3 regions of the Cytobacillus oceanisediminis genome follow, and region 1 is predicted to be linked to each of the others. Evidence: a T-box and tRNA genes for the amino acid it is inferred to sense, from the RefSeq annotation. Region 1 holds a T-box; the other regions hold tRNA genes.

Region 1 (4,686 bases):
AAAAGCGGAACGTATTGCGGATCTTTCTATATACTTCTGCAACCTGCTTAAGAATAGCATCAGATACCCGGACATCAGCCTGATAATCAACTGACGCCACCCATAAACGCAGAATGTCAGCACCAAGCTGGTTCATGACTTTTGCCGGAACAACTACGTTACCGATGGATTTACTCATTTTTCTTCCTTCGCCATCAAGTGTGAATCCGTGGCTCAGCACACCTTTATAAGGTGCTTTTCCTGTTACTGCTACTGAAGTTGAAAGTGAAGAGTTAAACCAGCCTCGGTATTGATCAGAGCCTTCAAGGTATAAATCTGCAGGACGCTGTAAATCGTCGCGCTCTAGAAGAACTGCCTGATGGGAAGAACCGGAATCGAACCAAACGTCCATGATATCCGTTTCTTTTGTAAACTGCCCTTTCGGGCTTCCCGGATGTGTAAATCCTTCAGGCAGCAGTTCTTTCGCTTCTCTCTCGAACCAGATGTTCGAACCATGTTCACGGAAAAGATTTGATACATGTTCAATGGTTTCATCTGTGATAATCTCTTCCCCATTTTCCGCATAAAAGACAGGAATTGGCACGCCCCATACACGCTGGCGGGAGATACACCAATCACCGCGGTCCCGGACCATGTTAAATAGTCTGGTCTCACCCCATGCAGGATACCAATTTGTTTCCTTAACAGCTTCCAAAAGTTCATTGCGGAAATCTTTAATGGATGCAAACCATTGGGCAGTAGCACGGAATATAACTGGCTTTTTCGTTCTCCAGTCATGCGGATAAGAGTGAGTAATAAAAGTAAGTTTTAATAAAGCGCCAGCTTCCTCTAGTTTTTCAGTAATTGGCTTATTGGCTGCATCATAGAATAAACCTTCAAAGCCAGGAGCTTCACTAGTCATGTTTCCTTTATCATCAACCGGGCATAATACGTCTAACCCGTACTTCATGCCGACATGGAAATCGTCTTCTCCATGGCCAGGAGCAGTATGAACACATCCAGTACCAGCATCAGTTGTTACATGCTCACCCAGCATGACAAGGGAATCACGGCCATACAGGGGATGCTCGGCAACTACATTCTCAAGGTCGGTCCCTTTTACCGATTGGACAACTTTATAATCTTCCCATTCAAACTCTTTAGCCACAGCAGCCAATAAATCTTCAGCAACCATAAATTTTTTGCCGTTTGCCTCAACTACACTATAGGTAAGGTCCGGATGAACTGAAATTCCGAGGTTTGCCGGAATGGTCCATGGAGTTGTAGTCCAGATGACAATATGAGTGTCTTGATCCAATACATTTTTACCATCCTTCACTTTAAATGCTACATAGATGGATGGCGAACGCTTATCTTTGTATTCAATTTCAGCTTCAGCCAGAGCAGATTCAGATGACGGAGACCAATAAACAGGCTTTTTGCCTTTATAGATATAGCCTTTTTTCGCCATTTCCCCAAATACTTTAATTTGCTGGGCTTCGTACTCAGGCTTTAGAGTGATGTAAGGATTCTCCCAGTCACCGCGGACGCCTAAGCGCTTAAATTGACCGCGCTGGCTGTCAATCTGCTCATATGCATACTCTTCACAAAGCTTGCGGAACTCCGCAACACTCATTTCTTTACGCTTTACGCCTTTGTTTGTCAACGCTTGCTCAATTGGCAGACCATGTGTATCCCAGCCAGGAACATATGGAGCATTATAGCCAGTCATCGACTTAGAACGTACGATGAAATCCTTTAAGATTTTGTTCAGCGCATGGCCGATGTGGATGTCGCCATTTGCATATGGAGGACCATCATGCAGAACAAACATCGGACGGCCTGCTGTCCGTTCCTGGACCTTTTCATAAATATTCATCTCTTCCCATTTTGCCTGAATTTCAGGTTCGCGCTTTGGAAGATTGCCGCGCATTGGGAATTCGGTTTTTGGCATTAATAAACTTTCTTTGTAATCCATTCCTTTGCCTCCTGTTTATAACTCATTAAATACCATGATAGCCAATGAGAGCTGAGAAAAACCACAGTTAAATACAAAAAACCTTCTCATCCCAAAAAGGGACGAGAAGGTTATATTCTCCCGCGGTACCACCCTTGTAGATGAAATATGATTAAATTTCATCCGCTCAAAGAATTCTTAACGTGAATGATCCGCCTTGGCCTACTGATGGTTGTACGTTCGGCAAGGAACTCAAGGGTGATTTTCCAGCTTTTGCTTATACCCGGGCTTCCACCATCCCCGGCTCGCTTACAGAGTGAGTATGCCATTCTGTACATAAGCTCCTGAAAAGACTGTACTGTCCCTCTCATTGTTGATAAACATCGTATTTTACTTTGTTTTAAAATTATATGCGATATTTCCAGCATTCGTCAAGCCAGTGATTCTTCTTCTCTTAATGATTTAAGTTCAGTGGAATCCAGCTTATATTCCATTAAATGATCCCAATCATCGTTGTTCAGCATATCCAGCTGTGCTTCAACAAGCATTTTGAAACGTGTCCGGAATACTTTGGACTGTTTCTTTAAATCTTCAATATCCAGCGCGATTTTTCTCGCTTTGGATAGGGATTCGTTCACAATTCTGTCAGCATTCTTTTCAGCTTCTTTAATGATTAGCTTCGCTTCTTTATGGGCATTGCGCTTTACTTCCTCTGCTGCTTCCTGTGCAACCACAATAGATTTATTAAGTGTTTCTTCAATTGTGGTAAAGTGGCCAATGCGTTCGTTCGTATCATTGAGCTTTTCTTCAAGCTCTTTTTTTTCCCTGATCAGGATTTCGTAGTCCTTTATGATCTGGTCAAGGAATTCGTTCACTTCATCTTCGTCATAACCGCGGAATCCTTTACTGAATTCCTTGTTATGAATATCTAACGGTGTTAATGGCATGTGTGCCACCTCCCAGGTCTGTTGATCTTATGTAAATTGATTTGAGCCTGCTGGTTCCATTTAATTATAGCAGACTCCGTTGCCTTTTGATTATTTATTCGACAGGTTGTTTCAAATTCCTTCAATTTTATAAAAAATAAATAGCTATCTCTGCCTCCCAGCAATAATCCTCCATTTGTCTTTCTTTGTTTTCCCATCTATTTCTATGATTTTGGAACGGCCATGTCCCCTGACTGAGATGATGTCGCTTTGCTGGCATTCAAATGAAGGGTTTTCAATTTGCGTCCAATTGATTTTTACTAGTCCCTGCTGTATATATAGCTGGGATTTTTGCCTGGAGATATTGTAGATGGCTGAGATGACTGTGTCCAATCTCAAGGATGAAGAGGTGATAGAGCTTTCTTTCCACACTTCTGCTGATTGGATTGCCTCTGAAAAGGGCTGTTTTTTCAGCGACACGGAAGCTCTGCCAATTGACTGCAGCTGCAGGCTGATGTAATCTTCAATTTCTTGTGCTGCAAAAAACTGGATTCTGTCATCTTCAAAAAGGATATCACCGAACTTCCCTCTTTTTAGCCCCAAAGACATTAGACTGCCCAGGACTTGCGGGTGTTCAATGGTTACAAACTTTTTTGGATATTCCAGTTCAAAGAGCCGAATTTGAAAATCATCCTCATCGCTTTCATAGTAATCCGGAAATATCAGGGCTCTCTTTCTCTCAGCATCTGGAGTTCCGCCAAATAAAGCAAATAAGATTCCGGAATGCTGTCCTATGACGCTTTTAAGGATTTGCTGCTCCCTTGGATCAAGAAAATCAGTAAGCTTTGGTGCATATGTATTTTCCACAAGGTCCTTCCAGTTAAGAACCTGATCAATAAATTCTTTTTCTTCCGGCCGGAAGTGCTGATAAATGGTCATATTTAAGTGAACCTCCATTTTAGGCAAATAAAAAAGGGCCATTTTGATAGCCCTGTTTGTAATCTTATGAAATCCAATAAAAAAGCTGCTGCAAACCTCCAGTGGCAAATCTCAAAACTAAGATAGCCACAATTGGAGAAATATCAATCATTCCAAGCGGAGGAATGATTTTGCGGAAAGGCTCAAGGTACGGTTCACAAATCCTTGCAAGAAACTGCCCAAAAGCTGATTCCCTGGCATTAGGGAACCAGGACAGCAAAATATAAATAATCAGTGCCCACGAGTAATAATAAATTGCAGATGACAATATCCCAAATACTAATTCCATTAAATGCTACCACCTCGTATTTTCTAATTCTTGTTCTTTCATCAGCTGAGAGATGTTTCCTGATACCTCAACATTGTCAGGTGTACATAGAAAAATATCAGTTCCGATCTTTTGAATATCTCCGCCGATGGCATAAACGGTTCCGCTTAGGAAGTCAACAATCCGCTTTGCCTGATCCTTTTCTATTCTCTGCAGATTGACAACGACAGCTCTTCTGTTTTTCAGCTGATCCGCAATATCCTGTGCTTCTGCATATACACGCGGTTCAACAAGAACTACTTTAGAAGATTTCTGCACACTTTGGAGGCTGACGATGTTCTGTTTTTGAACTGGCTGCTGCTTCTGCACCTGCTTCACCGGCTCTCTTTCTTCTTCGATGATTTCCTCTTCCTTATAGTCATATTCATCATCCAGGAAGAAAAATGTTTTAAATTTTGATTTTATACTCATTTTATCAAACCTCCTGACTCTTTTGGCCTACTAAAGCAGTACCAATCCTCACCATTGTGGCACCTTCTTCAATTGCCAGGGAAAAATCATTGGACATGCCCATTGAA
Region 2 (4,686 bases), 1.7 Mb from region 1:
CTTAATCAACTCTTATATGGAGAGTTTGATCCTGGCTCAGGACGAACGCTGGCGGCGTGCCTAATACATGCAAGTCGAGCGGACTGATGGGAGCTTGCTCCCTGAAGTCAGCGGCGGACGGGTGAGTAACACGTGGGCAACCTGCCTGTAAGACTGGGATAACTCCGGGAAACCGGGGCTAATACCGGATAATTCTTTCCCTCACATGAGGGAAAGCTGAAAGATGGTTCCGGCTATCACTTACAGATGGGCCCGCGGCGCATTAGCTAGTTGGTGAGGTAACGGCTCACCAAGGCGACGATGCGTAGCCGACCTGAGAGGGTGATCGGCCACACTGGGACTGAGACACGGCCCAGACTCCTACGGGAGGCGAGTAGGGAATCTTCCGCAATGGACGAAAGTCTGACGGAGCAACGCGCGTGAGTGATGAAGGTTTTCGGATCGTAAAACTCTGTTGTTAGGGAAGAACAAGTACCGGGTAACTGCCGGTACCTTGACGGTACCTAACCAGAAAGCCACGGCTAACTACGTGCCAGCACGCGGTAATACGTAGGTGGCAAGCGTTGTCCGGAATTATTGGGCGTAAAGCGCGCGCAGGCGGTTCCTTAAGTCTGATGTGAAAGCCCCGGCTCAACCGGGAGGGTCATTGGAAACTGGGGAACTTGAGTGCAGAAGAGAAGAGTGGAATTCCACGTGTAGCGGTGAAATGCGTAGAGATGTGGAGGAACACCAGTGGCGAAGGCGACTCTTTGGTCTGTAACTGACGCTGAGGCGCGAAAGCGTGGGAGCAAACAGGATTAGATACCCTGGTAGTCCACGCCGTAAACGATGAGTGCTAAGTGTTAGAGGTTTCCGCCCTTTAGTCTGCGACAAACGCATTAAGCACTCCGCCTGGGAGTACGTAGCAAGGCTGAAACTCAAAGGAATTGACGGGGCCCGCACAAGCGGTGGAGCATGTGGTTTAATTCGAAGCAACGCGAAGAACCTTACCAGGTCTTGACATCTCCTGACAACCCTAGAGATAGGGCGTTCCTTCGGGGACAGGATGACAGGTGGTGCATGGTTGTCGTCAGCTCGTGTCGTGAGATGTTGGGTTAAGTCCCAACGAGCGCAACCCTTGATCTTAGTTGCCAGCATTCAGTTGGGCACTCTAAGGTGACTGCCGGTGACAAACCGGAGGAAGGTGGGGATGACGTCAAATCATCATGCCCCTTATGACCTGGGCTACACACGTGCTACAATGGATGGTACAAAGGCGAGACCGCGAGGTTAAGCGAATCCCATAAAACCATTCTCAGTTCGGATTGCAGGTCGCAACTCGCCTGCATGAAGCCGGAATCGCTAGTAATCGCGGATCAGCATCTGCGGTGAATACGTTCCCGGCCTTGTACACACCGCCCGTCACACCACGAGTTTGTAACACCCGAAGTCGGTGGGGTAACCTTTTGGAGCCAGCCGCCTAAGGTGGGACAGATGATTGGGGTGAAGTCGTAACAAGGTAGCCGTATCGGAAGGTGCGGCTGGATCACCTCCTTTCTAAGGATATTTACATGAAACGTGACGCGTTTTGTTCGTTCAGTTTTGAGAGTTCAATCTCTCATATTTTAATACTTTACCTATTATGTGGGCCTATAGCTCAGCTGGTTAGAGCGCACGCCTGATAAGCGTGAGGTCGATGGTTCGAGTCCATTTAGGCCCACCATCTCATATAATGGGGCCTTAGCTCAGCTGGGAGAGCGCCTGCTTTGCACGCAGGAGGTCAGCGGTTCGATCCCGCTAGGCTCCACCAACCATAACGATTCCATTCGTTATTTTTTGTTCCTTGAAAACTAGATAATGTTAATGAAGAAGCAATAACCGAGTAATCGCCATCTTAGTTTTTTTCTCTTATTTAAAAATAAGTAAGAGCACAAACCATGAGGGCAATGAGAAGCAAGAAGATCAAGGAAGCGACCGAACGAGCACCGGAGCATACGAGTACGTGAGGAGCACAATGACGGAGCTGACGCAGAGATTCGCCGTTTATCATTGGCCGAAGTAGGTTAAGTTAGAAAGGGCGCACGGTGAATGCCTTGGCACTAGGAGCCGATGAAGGACGGTACTAACACCGATATGCTTCGGGAGCTGTAAGTAAGCTTTGATCCGGAGATTTCCGAATGGAAACCCCTATCCGTAATGGGATAGGATCTTTACCTGAATACATAGGGTATTGAAGGCAGACCCGGGAACTGAAACATCTAAGTACCCGGAGGAAGAGAAAGCAAACGCGATTCCCTGAGTAGCAGCGAAACGGATTAGCCCAAACCAGGAGGCTTGCCTCCTGGGGTTGTAGGACACTCTACACGGAGTTACAAAGGAACGAGGTAAATGAACAGGTCTGGAAAGGCCGGCCAGAGAAGGTAAAAGCCCTGTAGTTGAAACTTCGTTCCTCCAGAGTGGATCCTGAGTACGGCGGGACACGAGAAATCCCGTCGGAAGCAGGAGGACCATCTCCCAAGGCTAAATACTCCCTAGTGACCGATAGTGAACCAGTACCGTGAGGGAAAAACCCGGAAGGGGAGTGAAAGAGATCCTGAAACCGTGTGCCTACAAGTAGTTAGAGCCCGTTAATGGGTGATAGCGTGCCTTTGTAGAATGAACCGGCGAGTTACGATTACATGCGAGGTTAAGTTGAAGAGACGGAGCGCGAAAGCGAGTCTGAATAGGGCGAATGAGTATGTGGTCGTAGACCCGAAACCAGGTGATCTACCCATGTCCAGGGTGAAGTCCAGGTAACACTGGATGGAGGCCCGAACCCACGCACGTTGAAAAGTGCGGGGATGAGGTGTGGTAGCGGAGAAATTCCAATCGAACTTGGAGATAGCTGGTTCTCTCCGAAATAGCTTTAGGGCTAGCCTCATGTAGTAAGAGTCTTGGAGGTAGAGCACTGTTTGGACTAGGGGCCCCCATCGGGTTACCGAATTCAGACAAACTCCGAATGCCAAAGACTTATCCATGGGAGTCAGACTGCGAGTGATAAGATCCGTAGTCAAGAGGAAACAGCCCAGACCACCAGCTAAGGTCCCAAAGTATACGTTAAGTGGAAAAGGATGTGGAGTTGCTTAGACAACCAGGATGTTGGCTTAGAAGCAGCCACCATTTAAAGAGTGCGTAATAGCTCACTGGTCGAGTGACTCCGCGCCGAAAATGTACCGGGGCTAAACGTATCACCGAAGCTGTGGATTGACATCTTACGATGTCAGTGGTAGGAGAGCGTTCTAAGGGCGTTGAAGCCAGACCGCAAGGACTGGTGGAGCGCTTAGAAGTGAGAATGCCGGTATGAGTAGCGAAAGATGGGTGAGAATCCCATCCACCGAATGCCTAAGGTTTCCTGAGGAAGGCTCGTCCGCTCAGGGTTAGTCGGGACCTAAGCCGAGGCTGAAAAGCGTAGGCGATGGACAACAGGTTGATATTCCTGTACCACCTCTTTACCGTTTGAGCAATGGGGGGACGCAGGAGGATAGGGTAAGCGCGCTGCTGGATTAGCGCGTCCAAGCAGTTAGGCCGGTAACGAGGCAAATCCGTTACCACACAGGCTGAGCTGTGACGGCGAGGAAATTTAGTACCGAAGTTCCTGATTCCACACTGCCAAGAAAAGCCTCTAGCGAGGGAAAAGGTGCCCGTACCGCAAACCGACACAGGTAGGCGAGGAGAGAATCCTAAGGTGAGCGAGAGAACTCTCGTTAAGGAACTCGGCAAAATGACCCCGTAACTTCGGGAGAAGGGGTGCTCATTAGGTGCATAGCCCTGATGAGCAGTGAATAGGCCCAGGCGACTGTTTAGCAAAAACACAGGTCTCTGCGAAGCCGCAAGGCGAAGTATAGGGGCTGACGCCTGCCCGGTGCTGGAAGGTTAAGAGGAGAGGTTAGCGCAAGCGAAGCTTTGAATCGAAGCCCCAGTAAACGGCGGCCGTAACTATAACGGTCCTAAGGTAGCGAAATTCCTTGTCGGGTAAGTTCCGACCCGCACGAAAGGCGTAACGATCTGGGCACTGTCTCAACGAGAGACTCGGTGAAATTATAGTACCTGTGAAGATGCAGGTTACCCGCGACAGGACGGAAAGACCCCGTGGAGCTTTACTGTAGCCTGATATTGAATTTTGGTACAGCTTGTACAGGATAGGTAGGAGCCTGAGAAGCCGGAGCGCCAGCTTCGGTGGAGGCGTCGGTGGGATACTACCCTGGCTGTATTGAAATTCTAACCCGCGCCCCTTATCGGGGCGGGAGACAGTGTCAGGTGGGCAGTTTGACTGGGGCGGTCGCCTCCTAAAAAGTAACGGAGGCGCCCAAAGGTTCCCTCAGAATGGTTGGAAATCATTCGCAGAGTGTAAAGGCACAAGGGAGCTTGACTGCGAGACCTACAAGTCGAGCAGGGACGAAAGTCGGGCTTAGTGATCCGGTGGTTCCGCATGGAAGGGCCATCGCTCAACGGATAAAAGCTACCCGGGGATAACAGGCTTATCTCCCCAAGAGTCCACATCGACGGGAGGTTTGGCACCTCGATGTCGGCTCATCGCATCCTGGGGCTGTAGTCGGTCCCAAGGGTTGGGCTGTTCGCCCATTAAAGCGGTACGCGAGCTGGGTTCAGAACGTCGTGAGACAGTTCGGTCCCTATCCGTCGTGGGCGCAGGAAATTTGAGAGGAGCTG
Region 3 (4,686 bases), 1.7 Mb from region 1:
CCTTAGGATTCTCTCCTCGCCTACCTGTGTCGGTTTGCGGTACGGGCACCTTTTCCCTCGCTAGAGGCTTTTCTTGGCAGTGTGGAATCAGGAACTTCGGTACTAAATTTCCCTCGCCGTCACAGCTCAGCCTGTGTGGTAACGGGATTTGCCTCGTTACCGGCCTAACTGCTTGGACGCGCTAATCCAGCGCGCTTACCCTATCCTCCTGCGTCCCCCCATTGCTCAAACGGTAAAGAGGTGGTACAGGAATATCAACCTGTTGTCCATCGCCTACGCTTTTCAGCCTCGGCTTAGGTCCCGACTAACCCTGAGCGGACGAGCCTTCCTCAGGAAACCTTAGGCATTCGGTGGATGGGATTCTCACCCATCTTTCGCTACTCATACCGGCATTCTCACTTCTAAGCGCTCCACCAGTCCTTGCGGTCTGGCTTCAACGCCCTTAGAACGCTCTCCTACCACTGACATCGTAAGATGTCAATCCACAGCTTCGGTGATACGTTTAGCCCCGGTACATTTTCGGCGCGGAGTCACTCGACCAGTGAGCTATTACGCACTCTTTAAATGGTGGCTGCTTCTAAGCCAACATCCTGGTTGTCTAAGCAACTCCACATCCTTTTCCACTTAACGTATACTTTGGGACCTTAGCTGGTGGTCTGGGCTGTTTCCCTCTTGACTACGGATCTTATCACTCGCAGTCTGACTCCCATGGATAAGTCTTTGGCATTCGGAGTTTGTCTGAATTCGGTAACCCGATGGGGGCCCCTAGTCCAAACAGTGCTCTACCTCCAAGACTCTTACTACATGAGGCTAGCCCTAAAGCTATTTCGGAGAGAACCAGCTATCTCCAAGTTCGATTGGAATTTCTCCGCTACCCACACCTCATCCCCGCACTTTTCAACGTGCGTGGGTTCGGGCCTCCATCCAGTGTTACCTGGACTTCACCCTGGACATGGGTAGATCACCTGGTTTCGGGTCTACGACCACATACTCATTCGCCCTATTCAGACTCGCTTTCGCTCCGTCTCTTCAACTTAACCTCGCATGTAATCGTAACTCGCCGGTTCATTCTACAAAGGCACGCTATCACCCATTAACGGGCTCTAACTACTTGTAGGCACACGGTTTCAGGATCTCTTTCACTCCCCTTCCGGGTGCTTTTCACCTTTCCTCACGGTACTGGTTCACTATCGGTCACTAGGAGTATTTAGCCTTGGGAGATGGTCCTCCTGCTTCCGACGGGATTTCTCGTGTCCCGCCGTACTCAGGATCCACTCTGGAGGAACGAAGTTTCAACTACAGGGCTTTTACCTTCTCTGGCCGGCCTTTCCAGACCTGTTCATTTACCTCGTTCCTTTGTAACTCCGTGTAGAGTGTCCTAACCCCAGGAGGCAAGCCTCCTGGTTTGGGCTAATCCGTTTCGCTCGCTACTCAGGGAATCGCGTTTGCTTTCTCTTCCTCCGGGTACTTAGATGTTTCAGTTCCCCGGGTCTGCCTTCAATACCCTATGTATTCAGGTAAAGATCCTATCCCATTACGGATAGGGGGTTTCCCCATTCGGAAATCTCCGGATCAAAGCTTACTTACAGCTCCCCGAAGCATATCGGTGTTAGTACCGTCCTTCATCGGCTCCTAGTGCCAAGGCATTCACCGTGCGCCCTTTCTAACTTAACCTACTTCGGCCAATGATAAACGGCGAATCTCTGCGTCAGCTCCGTCATTGTGCTCCTCACGTACTCTCGTATGCTCCGGTGCTCGTTCGGTCGCTTCCTTGATCTTCTTGCTTCTCATTGCCCTCATGGTTTGTGCTCTTACTTATTTTTAAATAAGAGAAAAAAACTAAGATGGCGATTACTCGGTTATTGCTTCTTCATTAACATTATCTAGTTTTCAAGGAACAAAAAATAACGAATGGAATCGTTATGGTTGGTGGAGCCTAGCGGGATCGAACCGCTGACCTCCTGCGTGCAAAGCAGGCGCTCTCCCAGCTGAGCTAAGGCCCCATTATATGAGATGGTGGGCCTAAATGGACTCGAACCATCGACCTCACGCTTATCAGGCGTGCGCTCTAACCAGCTGAGCTATAGGCCCACATAATAGGATTCGAAAAATGATAAGCTGCATATCTCTGCGTCAGCTCTCTCACTGCGCTCCTCACGTACCTCAGTACGCTCCGGTGCTCGTTCAGTCGCTTCCTTGATCTATTTGCTTCTCATTTCTCTCATTTTTTTAAAAGTAAGTTAGAGGATTTAATCTCTCAAAACTAAACGAACAAAACGCGTCACGTTTCATGTAAATATCCTTAGAAAGGAGGTGATCCAGCCGCACCTTCCGATACGGCTACCTTGTTACGACTTCACCCCAATCATCTGTCCCACCTTAGGCGGCTGGCTCCAAAAGGTTACCCCACCGACTTCGGGTGTTACAAACTCTCGTGGTGTGACGGGCGGTGTGTACAAGGCCCGGGAACGTATTCACCGCGGCATGCTGATCCGCGATTACTAGCGATTCCGGCTTCATGCAGGCGAGTTGCAGCCTGCAATCCGAACTGAGAATGGTTTTATGGGATTCGCTTAACCTCGCGGTCTCGACCCTTTGTACCATCCATTGTAGCACGTGTGTAGCCCAGGTCATAAGGGGCATGATGATTTGACGTCATCCCCACCTTCCTCCGGTTTGTCACCGGCAGTCACCTTAGAGTGCCCAACTGAATGCTGGCAACTAAGATCAAGGGTTGCGCTCGTTGCGGGACTTAACCCAACATCTCACGACACGAGCTGACGACAACCATGCACCACCTGTCATCCTGTCCCCGAAGGAACGCCCTATCTCTAGGGTTGTCAGGAGATGTCAAGACCTGGTAAGGTTCTTCGCGTTGCTTCGAATTAAACCACATGCTCCACCGCTTGTGCGGGCCCCGTCAATTCCTTTGAGTTTCAGCCTTGTACTCCCCAGGCGGAGTGCTTAATGCGTTTGTCGCAGACTAAAGGGCGGAAACCCTCTAACACTTAGCACTCATCGTTTACGGCGTGGACTACCAGGGTATCTAATCCTGTTTGCTCCCCACGCTTTCGCGCCTCAGCGTCAGTTACAGACCAAAGAGTCGCCTTCGCCACTGGTGTTCCTCCACATCTCTACGCATTTCACCGCTACACGTGGAATTCCACTCTTCTCTTCTGCACTCAAGTTCCCCAGTTTCCAATGACCCTCCCCGGTTGAGCCGGGGGCTTTCACATCAGACTTAAGGAACCGCCTGCGCGCGCTTTACGCCCAATAATTCCGGACAACGCTTGCCACCTACGTATTACCGCGGCTGCTGGCACGTAGTTAGCCGTGGCTTTCTGGTTAGGTACCGTCAAGGTACCGGCAGTTACTCCGGTACTTGTTCTTCCCTAACAACAGAGTTTTACGATCCGAAAACCTTCATCACTCACGCGGCGTTGCTCCGTCAGACTTTCGTCCATTGCGGAAGATTCCCTACTGCTGCCTCCCGTAGGAGTCTGGGCCGTGTCTCAGTCCCAGTGTGGCCGATCACCCTCTCAGGTCGGCTACGCATCGTCGCCTTGGTGAGCCGTTACCTCACCAACTAGCTAATGCGCCGCGGGCCCATCTGTAAGTGATAGCCGAAACCATCTTTCAGCTTTCCCTCATGTGAGGGAAAGAATTATCCGGTATTAGCCCCGGTTTCCCGGAGTTATCCCAGTCTTACAGGCAGGTTGCCCACGTGTTACTCACCCGTCCGCCGCTGACTTCAGGGAGCAAGCTCCCATCAGTCCGCTCGACTTGCATGTATTAGGCACGCCGCCAGCGTTCGTCCTGAGCCAGGATCAAACTCTCCATATAAGAGTTGATTAAGCTCATAAGTTGTCTTTTCAAAAAAGACTAAAGAATTAACGTTGACGTTTTTGTTCGTTCAGTTTTCAAAGATCAATCCGCCGCTCAGAAGCGACTTTATTAATATATCATTCTCACGATTCAATGTCAACATCTTTTTTAAGATGTTTTTTCATTGCGTCGTGGTGACGACCTTTAATATATTATCACCAGCAATATTAAATGTCAACAGAATCACTAAAAAAATTTAATAAATAAAAACAGCCGCTTCGAACGGCTGTCCAATTACATAATCCATGTCTGTATGGCAACAAGCGCAAACAATCCAGGAATGCCTAGAAATCCGGAAATGGCCGAAGTGGCAAGGTTTATGGGAACATGTATGCCAACCTGATTGCCAAATGCATTTAAGAAAAATAAAAAGAGGGCTCCTATGATCAGTTTAATGGCTCCCTGCCCTATGAACCTTACTGGTTTTAATGGGGCTCCTATAAATAGAAGCAATAAGATTAACCCTCCTAAAATGGAGATTACTGCAATAGGGTCCAAAAGAAAAATCCTCCTCTCAGGAAACTTGTACTACTAATTTATGATTAGCGCGTACAAAAAAGACCTTAGAGAAGGACAAGTATTTTGTAATGATTGATTTTCTTTCCTTAACGGGAACAAACTACATTCTGACTCTTACATTTCTCTTTTTAGCTTCCCTGAATAGAAAAAAGTATTTCGCTTCGGCCAGCTTGGCCTGGCTGATTGCCTCCGGGGATGGATCAAAGCTTTTTTCCACCAGCGATTTCTGGTTGTTCCAATCTGTTTTCAATCTGTTCAGCTGCTCCAGAAGTTTCTCATCAA

Evidence for each region. The T-box of region 1 lies ahead of ileS (isoleucine--tRNA ligase). A T-box ahead of a tRNA ligase gene usually reads a tRNA of that ligase, here a tRNA-Ile.
Region 2: it encodes a tRNA-Ile, which carries the amino acid that the T-box ahead of ileS (isoleucine--tRNA ligase) is inferred to sense. The anticodon was not compared.
Region 3: it encodes a tRNA-Ile, which carries the amino acid that the T-box ahead of ileS (isoleucine--tRNA ligase) is inferred to sense. The anticodon was not compared.

What each region holds. Positions count from the first base shown of each region.
Region 1 is NZ_CP065511.1:1,979,821-1,984,506, reverse strand. It holds gene ileS (isoleucine--tRNA ligase) at 1-1,957, opposite strand, end outside; T-box leader at 2,052-2,316, opposite strand; gene IRB79_RS10225 (DivIVA domain-containing protein) at 2,368-2,883, opposite strand; gene IRB79_RS10220 (YlmH family RNA-binding protein) at 3,028-3,801, opposite strand; gene IRB79_RS10215 (YggT family protein) at 3,866-4,129, opposite strand; gene IRB79_RS10210 (cell division protein SepF) at 4,136-4,579, opposite strand; gene IRB79_RS10205 (YggS family pyridoxal phosphate-dependent enzyme) at 4,584-4,686, opposite strand, start outside.
Region 2 is NZ_CP065511.1:257,875-262,560, forward strand. It holds rRNA gene IRB79_RS01270 (16S ribosomal RNA) at 14-1,536, shown strand; tRNA gene IRB79_RS01275 (tRNA-Ile) at 1,626-1,702, shown strand; tRNA gene IRB79_RS01280 (tRNA-Ala) at 1,714-1,789, shown strand; rRNA gene IRB79_RS01285 (23S ribosomal RNA) at 2,041-4,686, shown strand, end outside.
Region 3 is NZ_CP065511.1:278,655-283,340, reverse strand. It holds rRNA gene IRB79_RS01405 (23S ribosomal RNA) at 1-1,674, opposite strand, end outside; gene IRB79_RS27980 (hypothetical protein) at 1,669-1,800, opposite strand; tRNA gene IRB79_RS01400 (tRNA-Ala) at 1,928-2,003, opposite strand; tRNA gene IRB79_RS01395 (tRNA-Ile) at 2,015-2,091, opposite strand; rRNA gene IRB79_RS01390 (16S ribosomal RNA) at 2,307-3,843, opposite strand; gene IRB79_RS01385 (pro-sigmaK processing inhibitor BofA family protein) at 4,120-4,383, opposite strand; gene IRB79_RS01380 (YaaL family protein) at 4,505-4,686, opposite strand, start outside.